3 regions of the Sporosarcina sp. P25 genome follow, and region 1 is predicted to be linked to each of the others. Evidence: riboswitches for the same ligand, from Rfam matches in the RefSeq annotation. Region 1 holds a riboswitch; each other region holds the start of a gene.
The links. A riboswitch is a leader RNA that binds a small molecule or an ion and turns the genes downstream of it on or off. The one in region 1 is predicted to bind thiamine pyrophosphate.
Positions count from the first base shown of each region.

Region 1 (6,442 bases):
AGGCGGAGGACCAGGTGGCGTGGCATTCGGATTAAAATTGGCATTAGGCGATCATGTGCATTGCCTCTTTGCTGAACCAACACACTCGCCGTGTATGATGATTGGAATGATGACAGGAATGCACGACCAAGTCTCAGTTGCAGATTTTGGCCTGGACAATAAAACTGCAGCTGATGGTTTAGCAGTCGGTACAGCGTCCGCATTTGTCGGGAAAACGATGGAACCATTCCTCACAGGATGCTATACGGTAGAAGATCAGACATTGTTCACGCTCCTGAAAAAGCTGGCGGATAGTGAAGACATCTGGTTAGAACCTTCAGCACTTGCTGGTATGACAGGGCCTGTACAAGTTATACAGTCTAAATTACCGTCAGCAGATTTCAAAAACACAACGCACCTTGTATGGGGAACGGGCGGAAATATGGTGCCTGCAGACGAAATGAAGAGATATTATAATCATACGGGGAAATAACACACTCTATTTCCCGGGAAATCGACAAAAGATCCGCAGAGATATTCTCTGCGGATCTTATTTTTTAAACTATTTGATTTGGAAGAGGGAAGATATCGTTGATCAACGTGCTGGAACGCAAATTGGATCTCATCACTGATCCCCACCATTTTGACTTACATCTTGGTGTTACTGCAAATCTTTAAAAATCTTCAATTTCAACAGTCTTGGAGCCAATAATAGGCCGATAATTGTACCACTCACTGTCGATACAAGAAAAGGGGGTAGAAAGAAGAAGGCAGTGACGGTAGTGCCCATCAAAATTTTGGCATAAGGCACCGCAAACAATGGTGCTATCAAACCGGTTCCAATAATTTCTCCAATACCCGCACTCCAATTTCTTTTGAAACGCTGATAGAGTACGCCAGCTAAAAGTGCACCGATCATTCCGCCTGGAAACGCGAGCAGTGAACCTGTCCCTGTCAATAAACGTACGAGTCCTGTCATAAACGCTACCATCACGGCAGCTCCAGGCCCCATTATAATCGCCACTACGACATTCACAGCATGCTGTATGGGATATGCTCTGGCGATACCAGCAGGGAATGAAACGAATGCAGAGCCGGCAACTGCGATGGCTACAAACATTGTCATGAAAATCATTCTACGTGTATTCATACGAACCCCATTCATTCCAACAAGGAGTATATTGTTCTTGCTAAATCACTTGCTGCATACAGTGGATCTTTAGCCGATGCGATCGCAGAAACAACGGCTACACCATCTGCTCCGGCTTGGATAATAGAGCTGGTTGTAGCCAGCGTAATTCCGCCTATAGCGACTATCGGCATATCAGGGAAAGTAGTATGAATTTCTTCTACTAAAGTGGTACCGACAACTGCCGAAGCATCAAGTTTGGTTGACGTCGGATAGATCGGACCCAGTCCTACATAATCCGCGCCAATGGATTGTGCAATTTGTACTTCTTGTGCATTGTGAGTCGAAACCCCAAGCCATTTATCCGGACCAATTCGCTGACGCACGCTGTCTGCCCGTTCATCATCTTGTCCTACATGAACCCCGTCCGCATTAATTGCCAATGCAAGATCCACATCGTCATTGATGATGAAAGGAACGCGATACAATCTGCATAGCGCCTGACACTTTCTGGCAAACCCGAGCAAAGCTTCGCCTTCGAGGGCATGTAATCCTTTTTCACGCAACTGAAAACATGTGACACCCCCGCGAAGAGCTGCTTCCACTATTGCTAATGGATCTTGATTCCCTGAGTTTGGTGTGCCCATTACAAAATATAAACCTAATGCTTTCTTCAATCCTATATTTGACATCAGTGTATCTCCTTTTTTAGATCACCATATGCCCAATGATTTGTCGGTCCATGGCCTGAACCGATCTTCAAGCCATTTTCAATCGCGGCTTGTATGAATTGCTTCGCTTCGGCAACTGCATCCGTCAAGGAATAGCCTTTAGCTAGAAAACTTGTCAACGCCGCTGCAAATGTGCATCCGGTTCCATGTGTGTCTTTAGTTTGGATCCAAGGTGTAGTTACAGTGAATGACTGACCTTCTTCGTCCGCGTAATAATCCTTTGCGTCCAACACATCATTACGGTGGCCGCCTTTCATAACGACGGCTTTCGCTCCCATTTGGATAAAAGCAGCTGCGGCTTGCTGAATGTCTTCATCTGTTCGTATTTTCATTCCGGTCAGTACTTCCGCTTCAGGAATATTCGGAGTCACAATGGTAGCCAGTGGCAACAAATGCTCTTTTAATGCTTGAATCGCCTGTTGTTGCAATAAAGTTTGTCCTCCCTTTGCAATCATGACAGGGTCAATGACTAATGGAAACGAAGGGTATTCTTTTAATAGCGTAGCTACTTCAGTAATAATTTCTGCAGAAAACAGCATCCCGGTTTTACATGCTTTTACATCAAAATCATCAAGTACTGCACGTATTTGTGCTATTACTCCTTCTGTTTGTATTGGATAAACACCGTGAACACCGTGTGTGTTCTGAGCAGTCACCGCGGTTATAGCAGAAGTGCCAAATACACCTAGTTCCTGGAACGTTTTTAAGTCGGCTTGAATTCCTGCGCCACCTCCGCTATCCGAACCGGCAATGGTCAATGCTACTTGTACTGTCAATTGAAAAACCTCCTGTCTATTAGGTTGAAAATGTTTTCGATTCTCTATCCAATGTATGTAATGTATTTATGAAGTTCACAGCAAAGTCGCCAGGACCACGTGAAATTTTTGCTGTCTGTTCACCAGCCCGTTTATAAAATGAAAGTGCATCTGCTACGGCTTCCAAGGGATGCTCCATTCCTACAGAGAGAAAAGCACCCGTGATAGAACTAAGTAAACACCCCGTACCTGTAATGGTAGTCATCATGGGGTGACCGCCTGTAATGGATAATGTGGAATCACCATCCGTGACAATATCCACTTCGCCTGATACTGCAACCAGACAGTTATACTTGCGAGCAGTCATTGTCGCTATACTTTTGATGTCGGCAGAACCTTCACCTGCGTCAACACCCTTGGCGGCCCATGGAACATCTGCAATTGCAGCAAGTTCCCCTGCATTACAACGGATCAGTGTGACGTCTACTTCGTTCAGTACTTTCAGGACGCTAGCTTTACGAAAAGCTGTGGCGCCTGCACCCACAGGGTCTAGTACGACGGGTTTTCCTACTGCGCGGGCACTGTTTCCTGCCAAAATCATTGCATCTACTGTTTGTTGCTTCAATGTGCCAATATTTAAAATGCTGCAAGAGGCAATTCTAGCGATATCTTCTGCTTCTTCTACTGCATCCGCCATAACGGGAGAAGCGCCTATTGCAAGTAAACCATTTGCTTGGAAATTCGCGACTACAAAATTTGTAATGCAATGAACGAGCGGTTGCCTTTGACGAAGTTCTTGAATAAGCTGCATGTTTCTTTTCCTCCCTTTAAAGGTATATATACAAAAAACCCATGCATAGATGGGCAATTGGGTATGAAAACTACCCACTTCCCTCCGCTAGTATGTGCTAGATCAGGTTCAAAGGGTTTGCGTAATCGCATCTCAGCCGAAAAGAAGGCGCCCCTAGTGGTGGCTATGTATCAGACAGGCTAATTATATCATATACATGAAAAAGGTTGAAATAATACTGGGATTAGAAGGTCTAAGTATTTGGAAATGAGCGATTCCGAATAGACAAAGAGGTATAACGATATGCTGAATGTTACATAATTATCTGAAGGCGTATAACTGTTTCAGATGAAATAGATAAAAGGGAGCAGATCGCAAATGGAGAAATTATTTGAAATTCAACAGATGGTTCATTCATTGGATGATATATCATTCACATGGAGTGACACAGGTGGTTATTATCGTGTTTATAAAAATGACAGGCAAGTATATGAAGGAACGGCTCCAAAGTTTACGGATGGTGAATTAGACCCGTCACATCCTTTTCAATATACAGTGGAACGAGTAGAGGAAGGACGGGTTCAAGATGTGATTGTTATCCAGACGTCCGCCCTAACAGAAGTACAGGAAGATGAACATCCTTTACAACGCTTAGTCATTACAACGATTGTCGCCCCATCACAAATTGCACTGTCATGGGAGTGGATTAAGGACGTAGAGAAGTTTGATATTTACCGCAACGGACAATACATCGAGACAATTACTGATAATCGTTTTATTGATCGTGAGACAAGTCTTTCTGAGTCGGTAGTATATAGTGTCGCGGCAACGCGTCCATTGATTGACAGCAATCAGAAAATGAATGTCAGTAAATCGATCGCATCAAAAGTGTATGAAGTGATTATGCCTCGAAATCTTGAGAATAAACCGACAGAAGAAATCTACACTTTTTCTGTACGGGTAAAGCAGCGGAATCAATTACTAAAACCGGTAGCTGACAGGAAAAAGACAAAAGAAGTGGAACAGTGGAAGTTCCGTTATACGACATTTTTAAAGGAAGATATTATAAAGAATCCGAATCTCTTTTCACCGATACCATACTTTACAGGAGATGATCGGGACTTTAATCCAGAAGGGAAAAGCTTCCGTACCCGTGTGGATATAGAAGGAGAGTTTATCGGGGGAGACAGTACATTGCAATTTACGAAAGCCACGGGACCGTCAATCGGCTTGAATACGATGAAACGGTATAAGCGTCATGACCATGCGTCTGTAGATGGTATAGACATTGATCGGTTGGAAGGGAAATCGACAGAAGTTCATTTTACAATCAATCATGACGTAGGCAATCCATTAACCACTTCACCGCCAATTCATTATGAAGTGAAAGCTCATGTGGATCAGGAAGGGAACATTGACCTGGTTGGCTATCATAATGATGCACCTCATCATGAAATTTATTTAGCGCTTGACGGAGAGGACTGGCGTTCCGTCCATCGTACTGAAAGTGAAGGATTAGCGTATTTGTCAGGTGTGCTGGGAGATAATTATTGGCGTTATACCACATGTAATTAATGCAGTTGAGAAAATAGTATTATCCATCCCCTCTATTCTATCGTCTAGTAAGTATAATTTTATCTATTATTGTCAAAGCTAAATGATATAAAAACGTTAGAGGGTTTTCGTATGAAAAAAACCGGTTCTATAAGTGTCTTGCATGTTATTTTCCTGTCGATGACAATAATTGGTTTGAAAAATCATGTGACTATTATCCCGTCATTGGTGAAAGGGGCGGGAAGGGATGGATGGATATCTATTCTAGTTGCAACTATTGCAATCTTTCCTTGGCTTTTTCTCGTACTTTACATCCATAAAAAATCAAATCAACAACCGTTAACAAAGTGGTTGGAGACGAACATCGGGAAAGTCGCTACAGCCATATTCCGGTATGTAACGGCTTTCTTTTTAATTATTATGGCCGCATTTACAATGGGTGAGACATTATTTTGGATGGTGTCAACTTTTCTGCCAGAAACGCCTATGCTGCCGTTGGTAATCGTTTACACCATTTTATGTATCCTACTTGTCACCACAAACTTACAAACGATTGCGATGGTTAATGTACTTATTTTATTTTGGATCGTTATTTTAGGTTTTTTTATTGCATTTACGAATATGCAAGTGAAAAATTATGAGTTGCTTCAACCTTTTTTGGAACATGGATTTCAACCTGTACTCACTACCGCGATGTTTGCAGCATCCGGATTTGTCGAGATTTTGTTGTTCTTGTTCATACAACAACAAGTCAAAGATCGGATGCGGTGGTATCATTTCGCTATTATGCTTTTCATTTTAATGGGTTTGACCATGGGTCCTACCATTGGAGCCATAACGGAGTTTGGTCCAACCGAAGCGATAAAACAAAGATTTCCCGCCTATGAAGAATGGGGACTGGGATCGGTTGGGCGGTTTATCGAGCATTTTGATTTTGCTTCAATTTATCAATGGTTGTCAGGTGCATTCATAAGAGTGGGGCTTCTTTTATTCATAGCAGCGGACTTGTTAAATATGACAGGAGACAAACAGCGTATTTGGAAAATACTTGCCCCCGCTTTTTTCTTTATGACGTTGTCGTTATCTCTTTTGGATGATCGTCTTTTTCATACCATTAAAGGAGATTATGTATTGATCATCACTTTATTCTTCATGCTCTTTCTATCTTTCTTTTTAGTCGTTATTGCTTTGATTTCAAGAAAACCATCTAGAAAAGTCAGAACATAAAATCTATACAGAAAATGGTGAAGAACCATGAAGTCGGATGAAAAGGAAATAGATATAAATTCCATGAAACAATTGTTTCTAAAGTCCGCGGATGTTCAGTTTCAATCGTACACGTTCAATGAACGTCCAGTAGTATTCATTACATGTAATGCCATGATCGATCAGCAATTGCTGAATGAAGTCATTGTTCAACGTGTTCAGCTTATGATGAATCATTTGAAGGATGTAACGACAGAAGAAGCCATTGTAGCACAATTACACATACCGGATTTAAAAA
Region 1 is NZ_PDYV01000002.1:233,744-240,185, forward strand. Features, by position in the region: gene CSV70_RS02895 (D-serine ammonia-lyase) at 1-472, shown strand, start outside; gene thiW (energy coupling factor transporter S component ThiW) at 641-1,129, opposite strand; gene thiE (thiamine phosphate synthase) at 1,141-1,800, opposite strand; gene thiD (bifunctional hydroxymethylpyrimidine kinase/phosphomethylpyrimidine kinase) at 1,800-2,615, opposite strand; gene thiM (hydroxyethylthiazole kinase) at 2,635-3,405, opposite strand; TPP riboswitch at 3,468-3,570, opposite strand; gene CSV70_RS02920 (DUF3238 domain-containing protein) at 3,763-4,959, shown strand; gene CSV70_RS02925 (endospore germination permease) at 5,071-6,165, shown strand; gene CSV70_RS02930 (spore germination protein) at 6,193-6,442, shown strand, end outside.

Region 2 (6,442 bases), on a different contig from region 1:
GTATGCTAGTGCTGATGTAAAGGAACAATAGCTTCCCTGTTAACCGTCCAACTTTTTCAGAGTGATCTATACTAGAGAAACCTACAATTAATGATGTAAACACAATGGGTACTACTACGAACTGGATTAAGCTCAAGAAAATTTTACCGATTGGAGAAAGTACGTATTCATTCAATTGCGGTACTGCTTGCGGGAGGAAGATATTTAGAATAATCCCAAAAATAATACCTAACACGAGACCGACTGTGATTTTTGTTGAAAGTTTAATAGAAAACAACTCCTTAAATCCTTATTGATATAGTAGGTTTAATATAATGAAATATATATGTTTTGTCAATACTAATAATTCTAACTATTGCAAGAGTGTATAGTAGTCGCTAATTTTATTGAGTCTTGTTCAATAAGATCAAATGGTATTATGATGAATTGAAACAACTATCTTAAGAAAGAGCAATTATGTATACAACTAATATTAAATCATATAAGATACCCCTATAGGTATGTAAGGGGGGACGAGATGAAAGAACAATCGTATGAAAATCATACACGGGTAACACCTTTGCAACACTATATTTGGTTACCATTAAGCGTTCTATTGCTTTTGACAACAGCGATCTATGGAATTTATCAATTTGTAAAGCATGGGTTTTCAATGCAGATTTTACTATTATTCGCTGTCATCGTTCTTGCTATTATTCCAGGGATGCTCGCACGGATTTATGCGTTGTCTTTGCAAGATCGATTAATCATCACAGAGGAGCAGCTTCGTTACTTTATGTTGACGGGTAACCGTTTAGCTGCACAATTGACGAAATCACAATGGATTGCATTACGATTTGCTTCAGATGAAGAGTACGTGGAACTTGCGAATCGGGCAGTAGTGGAAGATCTGTCACCAGATGAAATTAAGAAATCTATAAAGTCATGGAGAGCAGATCATCAGCGTGTGTAATGAAAATAGAGAACACAGGATCTGAACTAGATCTGTGTTCTCTTTTAAGTTGGTTACATATTATATATCGCTAATTATCGATATATTGATAGCAAAAAGGCTGAAGATAAACTACATATCATGACAAGTAAAAATACCATATCTATCCCAGTATACCGTGTAGGATAATAATATGTCCTTGCAGCACCCATCTGATACTGTTTCGCTTCCATCGCAACTGCAATGCGTTGCGCGCGCCGTATACTTTGGGCAAATAGCGGAACTGTATAGGACTGCAATCGTTCATAGAAACCTCTAAATCCTTTTGAAAACTGGATATTTCGTACTTTTAAAGCATTCCTACGAATTTGTAGCTCTTCAGTTACAGCAGGAATTAAACGAAAAGCTGCAATAAAGCTATAGGCATATTTGGACGGCAGACGAAACTGTTGCATCATAGCATAAAAGAATAGTACAGGTTGGATAGTTAAGATAAACGTAAAGCCAACGAAGCCGAATGAAAGTGACTTACTTCCGAGCAAAAGCGCGTGTTGAATACTCTCTTCAGAAATCTTGAATAGCCCCCATTGCCAAATTACCGCTTCACCCTTACCGAACAACAACATGGTCAACCCAGTGGATAGGAATGAAATAGCTAACGGAATGGAAAGCAATGAAAGTTTCTTCAGCGAATAACCGCTAAATACATAAAATAATATTCCATATAAAATAGCTTGTGAGATAGCAAAAGATAAACTTTGATTTACGAGCGTAATAATCAAGAACGCAAAAAATACGATAAATTTTAACGCAGGATTGACTCGGAATAACCAGGTTTCGCGTTTAGGTGTGAACCAATTGAACACTCTTCGCACCTCCTACTCCATTAGCCGTATGCACAACACCATCAACTACAGTCCAAACAGCAGTAGCGAAGTTTTCTACTATTTCTGTATCATGCGTAACCATCAAAATTGTCATGCCTTCAGTGCGCAATTGTTCCAGCTTTTCAAGAATGGCGAAGGTGTTTCGTGCATCCTGCCCGAAAGTAGGCTCATCCAGTAACAAAATGTCTGTACTAGGAGTAAGAGCAGTTGCGACACTCAAACGACGCTTTTGACCCGTAGATAGCTGGTAAGGATGGCGCGAAACAGAATCAGGTAAGTTAAATAAACACATCAATTCTTTCGCATAAACGTCTGCATCATCTTTTGGCATGCCGTGTAAAGATACGGTTAACTCTTCCGTAATCGAGTTCGTCACAAATTGTAGTTCGGGATTTTGAAAGACGAGCGACAGACCTTGCGGGAGTTGCCGTTTCTTCTTTTTCCACGCAATGGGTACACCGTTCACTTCATAGATACCGCTAGTCCGAAGTAATTGCATGAGAGATAAAAGTAATGTACTTTTACCAGAACCATTTTCGCCAACAATCGTAATCCAGTCACCGGCCTGTACAGTCGCATGTTTGGCAGAAATCTTTTCCATTTGACCACGATAGCCGTGAAAGTCCTGGATTTGAATTTTCTTTTGTGATGAAACGGCTTGACGATTTATCATCATTAATTGAAACGCATCAGATGTTTTATATTCTTCCCATACCCCTGGGTACCAAATACCATATCGTTTCAGTTGTTCTTGAAAGTTTGCAAAAATATATGCTGGTGAACCATCTGCGATTATGACGCCATGATCATTAAACAACACAACACGATCTACCCAGTCAGCAATCAAATTGATTTTATGCTCCACAATGATCACAGTTTTATCAGCGGTTGCCTCTTTAATAGAAGACCAAATCTGTTGCGTGCCTTCCGGATCCAATAATGCAGAGGGTTCATCCAGAAATAGCACGTCAGGTTCTAATAATAAAACAGAAGCCAATGCTAACCGTTGTTTCATACCTTGAGACATTTCATTGATGGGCGTGTGGACATCTTTCAAATGCAAGTCCACACGCTTTAACACTTCTTCAATAAGAAGTGCCATTTCTTCACGCGGAACTTGAAGATTCTCTAAAACGAATGCAAGTTCTTCATCTACATAGGTCATACAGAATTGTGTGTCTGGGTCTTGGAAAACGAACCCCCATGAGTCAGGTAACTGAATGTCTGTTGCTTTCATTGGCAGTTCGATGGAGCTTGGTATAATGCCGCTCAGTACTTGGAGTAAAGTGGATTTCCCACAACCACTAGGACCAAGCATGAGAACTTTTTCGCCAGACTGAACAGAGAAGGAGAAGTCTTTAAAGACCAAAGCATCTTCTCCTGGAAACTTCAGTCGTAAATCTGTAACGCTGATGTTATTCATAGTTGGATCATACCTCCGCTTTTACTGATCAAGCATCGTATATTCTTTCTTATCAACAGGTCGAATGAGCGACGTCACACCTGTTGCTTCTAGCGCCCTTACAATGAGCACAGCAAAAATACCCGTGAAGATGAATGCGCTGATTGCACGTAATCCGTATTTTACAATGAGTGCCCATGTTTCGAGTGCTGCGTAACCATAAACCAAGTCAAGTCCGAAACTTGCAAGACATGACGTGATTCCTGCTAATCCAGCAATTAAAATAGAATAGCGTTTATAACGGAATGCAGCGAACAATAATTCCGCAGCAAGACCCTGTGCGAGTCCATACATCAATACTTCAATACCATGACCAGCAAACGCAGATAAGGAAGCCCCTGCAATACTTGCGATGAGTGCAGTACCTGGTTTTCGTAATAATAAAAAGGCGAACGGCCCGACCATGAACCACATACCGTAAAGCAGTTGACGCGCGACAGGCATGATCGGTTTGACGACAGTGTATAAATCATCCCAAAACTTCATCAGCACGCCAAACACAACGCCAATCATGATGGTAATCAATAAATCGGTGAACTTTAACTTTTTCAAACTCTTCCACTCCTTGTTATTTTTTCATACAAAAAAGCCGTCTGAAGAGCAGACGGCCGAGGAAGGAAAGAGATTCCTGTATAATTCCATCGATCACGCTCTCTACGCTGGCATTACCCAGATCAGATTAACGGTCAGCAGTGGATTCATCTGCTATCTCAGCCTGATTCTCTCAAGCACCCGGACGGACAATCATGTAAGCAATCCTAGTATACAGCACGTTGAATTGTGTGGCAACTTATGAAATGACTACATGTTCAATAAAATGCTTGCAGTTTAAATTGAACATATTGTACTGAAATCCTGATATACTAATAGGATAGAAATGTTCATAATTATATTCTCGATATAATGGAAATAGAGTGTAAAAGGAGTTTTCACATGACAAAACATATAGCGTTTATTGACGTGGAGACGACAGGTATGAGTGCCGAGGCGAGTGAAGTGATCGAGTTAGGCGTTATGCTGGGAGAGTATGAAAATAACCGTATTGTTCGGGTCGCTGATGAGTATTGCGAGTTTCAAGAACCGTTCTATTCCATTTCTCCGACGATTACGAATCTCACGGGCATTACCGATCAGATGGTAAGAGGGAAGTCGCTTGATATGGATAGAATTCTAAAAATACTTGATCAAGCAGACGGTATAGTAGCACATAACGCATCATTTGATAGGGGGTTCGTCAGCCGGCTATTACCTGAAACGCTCGATATGGACTGGTATTGCTCCGTCAGACAAATCAAATGGAAAAATTACGGCTTTGAAAACGGTAAACTGCAACAATTGCTGAGAGCGCACCGAATTCAAGTGCATAATGCCCACAGAGCACTTGACGATGCAAAAAACCTAGCACTCTTACTGAACTCGTCCAATCCGAATCTGACGGATGATACATTCATCTCCTATTTGATGAATAAAGCACCGATGAAGAAACCAGCCAAATCAAGATTTTAATAGTAGCGAATGATGTCCGGGAATACTTCACCGGGCATCTTTTTTGTATGGTTTAAGGTTTAAATCATAGGAAAGTGAATCTTATAACAAAATCAAAGTATAGAGTGATGACACAAAGACGTCATGGAAGTATGCTGAATTCTTGTGTATAAACCAATCTGCACATCTTTTTCATAATCTTTTTCTATACTTAAAATATAGATGGCTAGGAAGTTTATCTTGAAATACGCAGATTTTCAAATATACCGACGATCATGCTAGAAGCAAGAACAGATAAGACAAATTGAATGAAGGGTCTAGACAAAAGTGCAGATGACTATATTGTAAAACCATTTGATGCACGGGAACTTATAGCGAAAGTAAACGCTATTTTGCGACGATCTGAGAAACTGGAAGAGGACTTGGATCATCCTGACTGTGGTGAGTAAATAGTGCTCCATATTCGTTGCACTATAAGGATAAGAGTACACAACTGTCATAGAAAGGGTTTTACATTATTGAGACGCCCATTACTCAATCCAAGAGACCGTTGACGAGAGATCAATTGATGCATGCCGCCTAGTATCATAATAGGTATCTCGATATTCGAACTGTCGACTATCCATACAAAATTTAAGGGATAAATAAAAAGATTTCCTAATGATGAACTTATAAAGGTGGTGCTATCTATCATGTACAATATATTGTCAAGTGTAAGTCAGCTCATCATGGAACCTGTAGATATCTTACTTCAATCATTTGAAAATAGTCCAATCATTGTCGCATTACTCCTTGGTTTATTAGGAGCTGTAGCGCCTTGTCAGTTGACGGGGAATATGAGTGCTATTACTTTGTTTGGTAATCGTTCTATCCAATTAAAACAAAATGTAAGTGAAGTGATTTCATTTATAGTAGGTAAAGTGGTTGTTTTTAGCGGACTTGGTTTGCTTGTTTGGTTTTTGGGAGAGACATTCCAAAATACTTTAATTGAGTATTTTGCTTTATTTCGTAAAATAATAGGTCCACTCATTATAGCTACTGGACTCGTCCTGCTAGGAATTATGAAGCTAAAGTTTCTAACTAACATACCACGGTACATCCCTGTTCGAATGCGAAATGGGATAGTAGGATCTTTTTTCTTGGGAGTTAGCTTTTCTTTGGCTTTCTGTCCTACGATGTTTGTATTGTTCTTTTTATGGTTGATGCCACTCGTTGCAACTACAACTTATGGATTTGTGTTGCCGGCTGTTTTTGGTGTAGCTACGTCTATTCCGTTAATCATGTTATTTCTCTTCATCTGGTTAGTGGATGCGAAAAGGCTTGTTATGAAAAGTAGCATGAAAGTAGGAAGCATTATACAGCGAACTGCAGGAGTTATACTAATCGTGATTGGCTTAGTAGATACAATCACCTATTGGCAAGTGTAAACTAAGTACGGATGGTATTTACATCTGAGTCATGTGGTACTACTGATTGTTACTTATATATATTGAAGGGAGCTTTTGATAAATGCTTGAAAATATTAACTTATTCCTAGCTTTTGGTGCTGGGTTTTTAAATTTTATCTCACCTTGTACATTGCCATTGTATCCTGCCTTCATCTCCTATATAACGGGAATGTCATTAAATGATATGACATCAGATAGAGTGAAGATTAATAGAAGTGGAATAATACAT
Region 2 is NZ_PDYV01000007.1:82,134-88,575, reverse strand. Features, by position in the region: gene CSV70_RS08310 (dicarboxylate/amino acid:cation symporter) at 1-277, opposite strand, end outside; gene CSV70_RS08305 (DUF6526 family protein) at 518-952, shown strand; gene CSV70_RS08300 (energy-coupling factor transporter transmembrane component T family protein) at 1,027-1,797, opposite strand; gene CSV70_RS08295 (ABC transporter ATP-binding protein) at 1,775-3,241, opposite strand; gene CSV70_RS08290 (ECF transporter S component) at 3,263-3,832, opposite strand; TPP riboswitch at 3,915-4,026, opposite strand; gene CSV70_RS08285 (exonuclease domain-containing protein) at 4,214-4,786, shown strand; gene CSV70_RS16340 (response regulator transcription factor) at 5,074-5,214, shown strand; gene CSV70_RS08280 (urease accessory protein UreH domain-containing protein) at 5,458-6,192, shown strand; gene CSV70_RS08275 (cytochrome c biogenesis CcdA family protein) at 6,275-6,442, shown strand, end outside.
Region 2: another riboswitch for thiamine pyrophosphate. It lies ahead of CSV70_RS08290 (ECF transporter S component); the one in region 1 lies ahead of thiM (hydroxyethylthiazole kinase).

Region 3 (6,442 bases), on a different contig from region 1:
ACAAACATCTATAAGTTGCAAAATGATGAAGGCATGGATATCTTTCATTCCGACGGTCTCTATATCTACGTCTTTTATGATCTGCATAAGGCGAATACGGTAACTGCAGTACAATTAATAGCCGATTCGCTAGAGCAAAAAAAGTCCGCGCTCTATGCCCCTCAAAACGATGCGATGCGTCAAGGCTTTGAGATGCAACTATTTGATTTGACGAATGCGGCAAGAGTTCGACATGGCCGCTCCATTTTAACATGGGACGAACTTGCATCCGAAACAGCCCGTCTGCATAGTACAGATATGGCAGTACAAGATTATTTCAGTCATGAAAACTTACAAGGCGAGTCCCCTTTCGACCGGATGAAAAAGCAAGGAGTAACGTTCGTCAGTGCGGGTGAAAATCTAGCTTACGGTCAATCAAGTAGTATTTTCGCACATGAAGGGCTCATGAATTCAAAAGGCCATAGAGAAAACATATTAATCCGTGACTACCAGTTCCTTGGGATCGGTGTAGACTTTAATGACAAAGAACAGCCATTTTATACAGAAAACTTCTTCGCCAAGTAAGGGAATTTCCTTTCATTACGATCAGTTATCCAGTAAAATAAAGAGAAGGGCTTTGGTAAATCCAAGACCTTCATTACAGCACTAAAGGAGATTTTCAATTGAAAAAATTTGCTGCATTTTTCCTCGCTGCGACATTGATTTTGTCGCCAATCGGGAACATCATCTTCCAAGATGAAATTACTGCCGAAGCACGTGGCTATAAGTCCGGTAAGAAGAGTTTCAGTACACCAAATCGTGTGCAACCGAATAAAGCAGAAAAGAAACAAGACACCAATCAAAGTAATGATAAAGCAACAGCAGGTAACACAGCGAAGAAGCCAGGCGGAATGGGTGGCGGCTTGATGAAAGGTCTATTCGTCGGTGGACTTGCAGGTCTATTATTCGGTAGCTTGTTTGCGAATATGGGTATGCTCGGCTCCATTATGGGCTTGATGATTAACGTGTTAGCGATTGTCTTCATCATTTACATGGTTCGCAAGATTTTCGCGATCTTCAAAGAGAAAGAGCGTAAACGCAATGAGGATATGAATCAATGGAACAACAGATAATCTACGAACAAGACGTAGTGAATGCGGTTTGTGTCTTAATTGCAAAAGAGTCACGTGCAATGCCAGACGACGTGGAAGTCGAACTTGCTTACGATGACGACACTGGGTTTTCAGCAGATGCAGAGCTTAACGGCAAAATGCATCACTTGGACACTTCCCGTCTCGTCGAAGCGCTTCGCCTTTGGATTGAGCAGTATCTCGATCAAGATCCGATGGCAGCAGGCATTCAGCTAAAGCTGGATGATGAAGAAGGGATTATCGCGATCGTTCGATAATCAACAGGACGCCCCTTTCCGGGAGGGCGTTCTTTTTTTCGTCTGTGGGAATGAAGAGACCGTTAGAAAGAAGGATGGTGATATGCATTCTTCCATTTTATCATTAGGATCGAAACCCCTTGTAAATACAGATTATCCAGTTCTTATATATTTCGATTAAGACTTCGTCCACGCGAAAAAAGGATGCCCCACACCTCGGGACATCCTGCCTTACCTCTTACTTCATATTCTCAGATGTAATCTCTGCACAAGCAAATGGTGTTCCTGAATTGCCTGCTGGATCGGTAATGTTATCATCTGCGCCTTCATGGATAATCAATGCACTTCCATCTTCATCCATTAACGAATTTTCTTTTCCAGACTCAAGCGTAACTGCATCTGTCGTCACAGTAACTTTTGCGTTACCTTCTTCATCCGCCACAAGATTCTCCAAATCTCCTGCGTGGTGTCCTTCTGGATTCTCTAATCCATGCTTTTTATCTGTTGGGTTGAAATGACCGCCAGCAGACTCTTTAAAGTCCGGTGCAGTACAGACGCCCGTTTCATGGAAGTGCATACCGTGTTCTCCTGGCTCAAGGCCGGATACATCGATATCCATTGCTACTCCAGATGGCCCTTGCGTTAGCGTTACAGAACCAATTTCTTCTCCATCCACATTTATAACCGGTGCCATCACTTCAGGCTCCACTGTCTCCTCTTCTACAACTGGATCACCCGTGCCGTTCACCGGTTCTTTTTCTTTTTCATTTCCTTCATCCGTAGCGCCCCCGCAAGCTGCCATCAATAACGCTGAGCTCAATGCAATACTTGGTAATTTCCACATCATTAAATTCCTCCTTGTATAAGTTATGTAATTCATTGTTCATTACTGATTGGATAATGAACTCATAGTGTGTAGTGTACCCCATTTCTCAAAATTCTAACATGTATCTATCATTTTAAGAGCGGATTGCGGACTGGATAGAGCGGTTACCCTGTGACATTGAGCGTTTACCGCTGGACTTTGAGCGCTTTACGCCCGACATAGAGCGTTTACACAGACACATTGAGCGCTTAACGACAAACATAGAGCGCAACCGCATCCCCCTTCCAACAAATAAATGAAAGCCGCAGACAGATTAAAGTTTCGCTGATAGAAAAGGCCCTTTCATTAGCTAGAATTCACTACCGCACACTGGTGATAAAGCAAACTATGTATCGCCACACACACTGGTTGCTAGTATAGGAAATATAAAAAACCGGAAACATTTTTCGTTTCCGGTCAAATTTTATGAGAATAATATCTTTTCTAATTCCATTGGTTCAATATATGTATCGCCTCGATAAACGCGCATATTGCCTCCTGAAATTTCATCGATCAACATGATGTTGCGCTCAGGATCGCGACCGAATTCCAATTTGATATCATATAGTTCTAAACCTTTTTCCGCCATCTCTTTTCGTACTACTTCAGAAATTTGCTTTGTTAATTCTTTAAGTGTCGCATATTCTTCATGCGTTAAAATGTGAAGTTGTGCCAAAGCATCTTCCGAAATAGGTGGATCTTGACGTTCATCGTCTTTCAGCGTCACTTCCACGTAAGCATCCAGTACTTGTCCTTCTTCAGCGTATGCACCGAATCTGCGCAAGAAACTTCCGACCGCACGGTATCGACAAATCACTTCTAATCCTTTACCAAAGACCGTAGCAGGCTTCACCGTCATCGTCACTTCATCCAGATCGGCATCGATGTAATGTGTCGGTACGTTTTGCTCCTCCAATTTCTCGAAAAAGTATTTCGTCATGCGAAGTCCAGACTTCCCGGCACCTTCAATCGTCAGGCCTACTGTGTTGGCACCTGGATCAAATACACCATCTTCCCCTGTTACATCATCCTTGAATTTCAATAGCACGTGGCCATCTTCCAAGCGGTAGACGTCTTTCGTTTTACCAGAATAGGTTAATTTCATCCGTACGATTCTCCTCTATTCATAAATGTGTACTACCTATTCAGTATAAAGCACTTTGACGAGAAGAAAAAGTATTGTTTGACAAAAGTTGATGGACGTCCAGGTCATTTTCACAAAATAATCTTATACGTAGGATAATTAATACAAGTGAATTGAGGTAAATGAATAAAATAGTTTGACGCAATCATCTTCTAATTTTTATGAAGAAACTCTTTTCATTCTCTCACACACATGATACGCTAGTTCTGAAAATGAAATATTTTGACCATTAGGGGAATCCTTTACAAGGACTGAGAAAAGAGTGTGGCTCTGAAACCCTTATTACCTGAACAGGTTAGCACCTGCGGAGGGAAGTGGCGAGTCGTTCCGTATGTATTTCTGTCGACACATCCACCACTTTCCGATTCGGGAAGTGGTTTTTTCTATTGGAGGGGCATGAATGAAATTACTTGGCGTGACCGATGACCGTCTTTCGCTTGATGAACTAACACTTCACTTGCAACAGACAATACCGTTTCTGGATGCTATGATCTTGCGTGAAAAGTCCAAGACAGATGAACAACTGATAGATGTGATTTCACGTCTTGCGAATAGTGGATTCCCACTTGAAAAGCTCATTATACATGCCAGACCTTACGTAGCCAGCAAGCTAAACCTTTCGAACGTGCAGTTGCCGGGCTATGGCATGAGTGTACGGGATGCACGTCGGAAGTTTCCCGAGCTAACATTCGGCTGCTCGATTCATTCAATAGAAGAGGCAAAAAAAGCTACGACAGAAGGAGCAGATTGGCTCTTATACGGGCATGTTTTCGAAACAAAATCAAAACCCGGCCTACCAGCACGCGGTACCGACGAATTGTTTTCTATTGCGAAGTATAGTTCGATTCCCGTATATGCAATCGGCGGAATTCAGCCACATCATTTGCCTGATTTGCAGCGAAACAACGTAGCAGGCGCGGCTGTATTATCCCCTATGCGGTCACTAAACGTTTTACAGAGTTATAGAAAAGGAGAGGCGTTTAATGGAGAAAATGATTGACTTGAACGGAAAGTCGTATTCAGTCGTTCCGGAAGTAAGGACGATTCAGCAGTTACTTGAGCATTTAGGACTTGGTGATCGTATTTTGATTGTGGAGAAAAACAAAGAAATTTTGCAAAAAGAGTACTACGATGCACCGATTATGGATCGAGACCAAATTGAAATCATTCATTTTGTAGGAGGCGGATGAAGATGTTAAAAATTGCAGATAAAGAATTCTCTTCACGTTTATTATTAGGTACAGGGAAATACCCTTCATTTGATATACAAAAGCAGGCAGTCGCAGAATCAGAAGCAGACATCCTCACATTCGCGGTACGGCGCATGGATATTTTTGAAGCATCGCAGCCTAATTTTCTAGAGCAATTGGATTTAACTCGCTATACATTGCTTCCAAATACTGCAGGTGCAAGCACAGCAGAAGAAGCCGTACATATCGCGCGTCTCGCAAAAGCATCCGGACTTTGTGACATGGTAAAGGTTGAAATCATTGGGTGCAGCCGTTCATTGCTGCCAGACCCTGTAGAAACATTACGTGCTTCTGAAACGCTATTAGAGGAAGGCTTTATTGTATTGCCTTATACGTCAGACGATGTAGTACTCGCAAAAAGACTATGCGAATTAGGCGTTCATGCCATCATGCCGGGCGCTGCGCCAATCGGTTCAGGCAGAGGCATTCTGAACCCGCTGAATCTGTCATTCATCATTGAGCAGTCCAATGTCCCCGTGATCATCGATGCAGGCGTTGGCTCACCAAAAGACGCAGCATTCGCGATGGAGCTCGGAGCAGACGGTGTCTTGTTAAATACAGCAGTGTCAGAAGCGGCAAATCCTGTCATGATGGCAGCCGCAATGAAGATGGCGATTGAAGCGGGACGTCTCGGTTATAAGGCAGGACGTATGCCAGTACGTGACTATGGTGTAGCTAGCAGTCCCACTGAAGGACTTGTGACAAATTGATTGGTAAATATTCTCGGCAAGAGCTGTTTACACCGATCGGACTGGTTGGGCAACAGCGTATTCGTGAAGCAAAAGTTTTCGTCTTAGGAGCGGGTGCACTCGGTTCTTCTGGAGCGGAGATGCTAGTCCGGGCAGGTGTCGGTGAACTGACGATTGTCGATCGCGATATTTTGGAATGGACCAATCTCCATAGACAGCAATTATACACGGAACAGGATGTCATCGATCAATTGCCAAAAGCAATTGCAGCGGAAAGCCGATTGCGCGCTATCAACAGCGATGTGAAAGTGCGTGGGATTGTGGCGGATGTGACGCCAGAAAACATCCTCGAATTATTCGAAGGCCATCAATTCATTCTCGACGGCACAGATAATATCGAAACTCGATTACTGGCAAATGACGCCGCATTACAACTGGGCATCCCTTTCTTCATGGGTGCTTGCGTCGGGAGCTACGGGCTGACGTTTCCTATTGGTGTAAAAGAAGGCTCACCCTGCTTGCATTGTCTGCTCGAAGCGTTACCGCCACAGTCATTGACATGCGATACAGTCGGCGTCATCTCGCCAATCGTCGTCACGACGGCCGCCCGTCAAACCGCCGAATTGCTGAAGTGTATAACGGGCGCGTCGATGGAACCGCGTCTAGAATCCGTCGATCTTTGGACAGGCGAACGTGCTGCAATGGACGTGCAAAGTATGAAGAAACCCAGTTGTCCAAGTTGCTCAGCCACTCCTGTCTACCCTTATCTGTCTGCCAATGAAGTCATTCGGACTGCCGTGCTGTGTGGACGCGACACTGTACAACTAACCTGGCCGAAGCACCGACAAGTGGAACTATTACCATTCGCCGAATCGATTCGCGGTATTGTTTCTAATTTAAAGCAAAATCCATATTTGGTTTCCTGTGAATACAACGATCATCGACTCGTATTATTCCGTGATGGCCGGATGTTGGTGCATGGAACGAAGGATATTATGGTAGCCCGGAAGATTATCTCCGGTTTATTGGGGTAATGCTTGGGGTTTAGAGCGTTCGTGAATGGGCTATGAGCGGTTTGCACGTTTGATAGAGCGGCTAACATGTGTGATAGAGCGGTTACCCATGGAC
Region 3 is NZ_PDYV01000006.1:16,723-23,164, reverse strand. Features, by position in the region: gene CSV70_RS07085 (CAP domain-containing protein) at 1-564, shown strand, start outside; gene CSV70_RS07080 (hypothetical protein) at 663-1,112, shown strand; gene CSV70_RS07075 (DUF2653 family protein) at 1,097-1,387, shown strand; gene CSV70_RS07070 (superoxide dismutase family protein) at 1,605-2,213, opposite strand; gene CSV70_RS07065 (phosphoribosylaminoimidazolesuccinocarboxamide synthase) at 2,656-3,336, opposite strand; TPP riboswitch at 3,597-3,705, shown strand; gene CSV70_RS07060 (thiamine phosphate synthase) at 3,776-4,375, shown strand; gene thiS (sulfur carrier protein ThiS) at 4,359-4,565, shown strand; gene CSV70_RS07050 (thiazole synthase) at 4,562-5,335, shown strand; gene CSV70_RS07045 (ThiF family adenylyltransferase) at 5,332-6,348, shown strand.
Region 3: another riboswitch for thiamine pyrophosphate. It lies ahead of CSV70_RS07060 (thiamine phosphate synthase); the one in region 1 lies ahead of thiM (hydroxyethylthiazole kinase).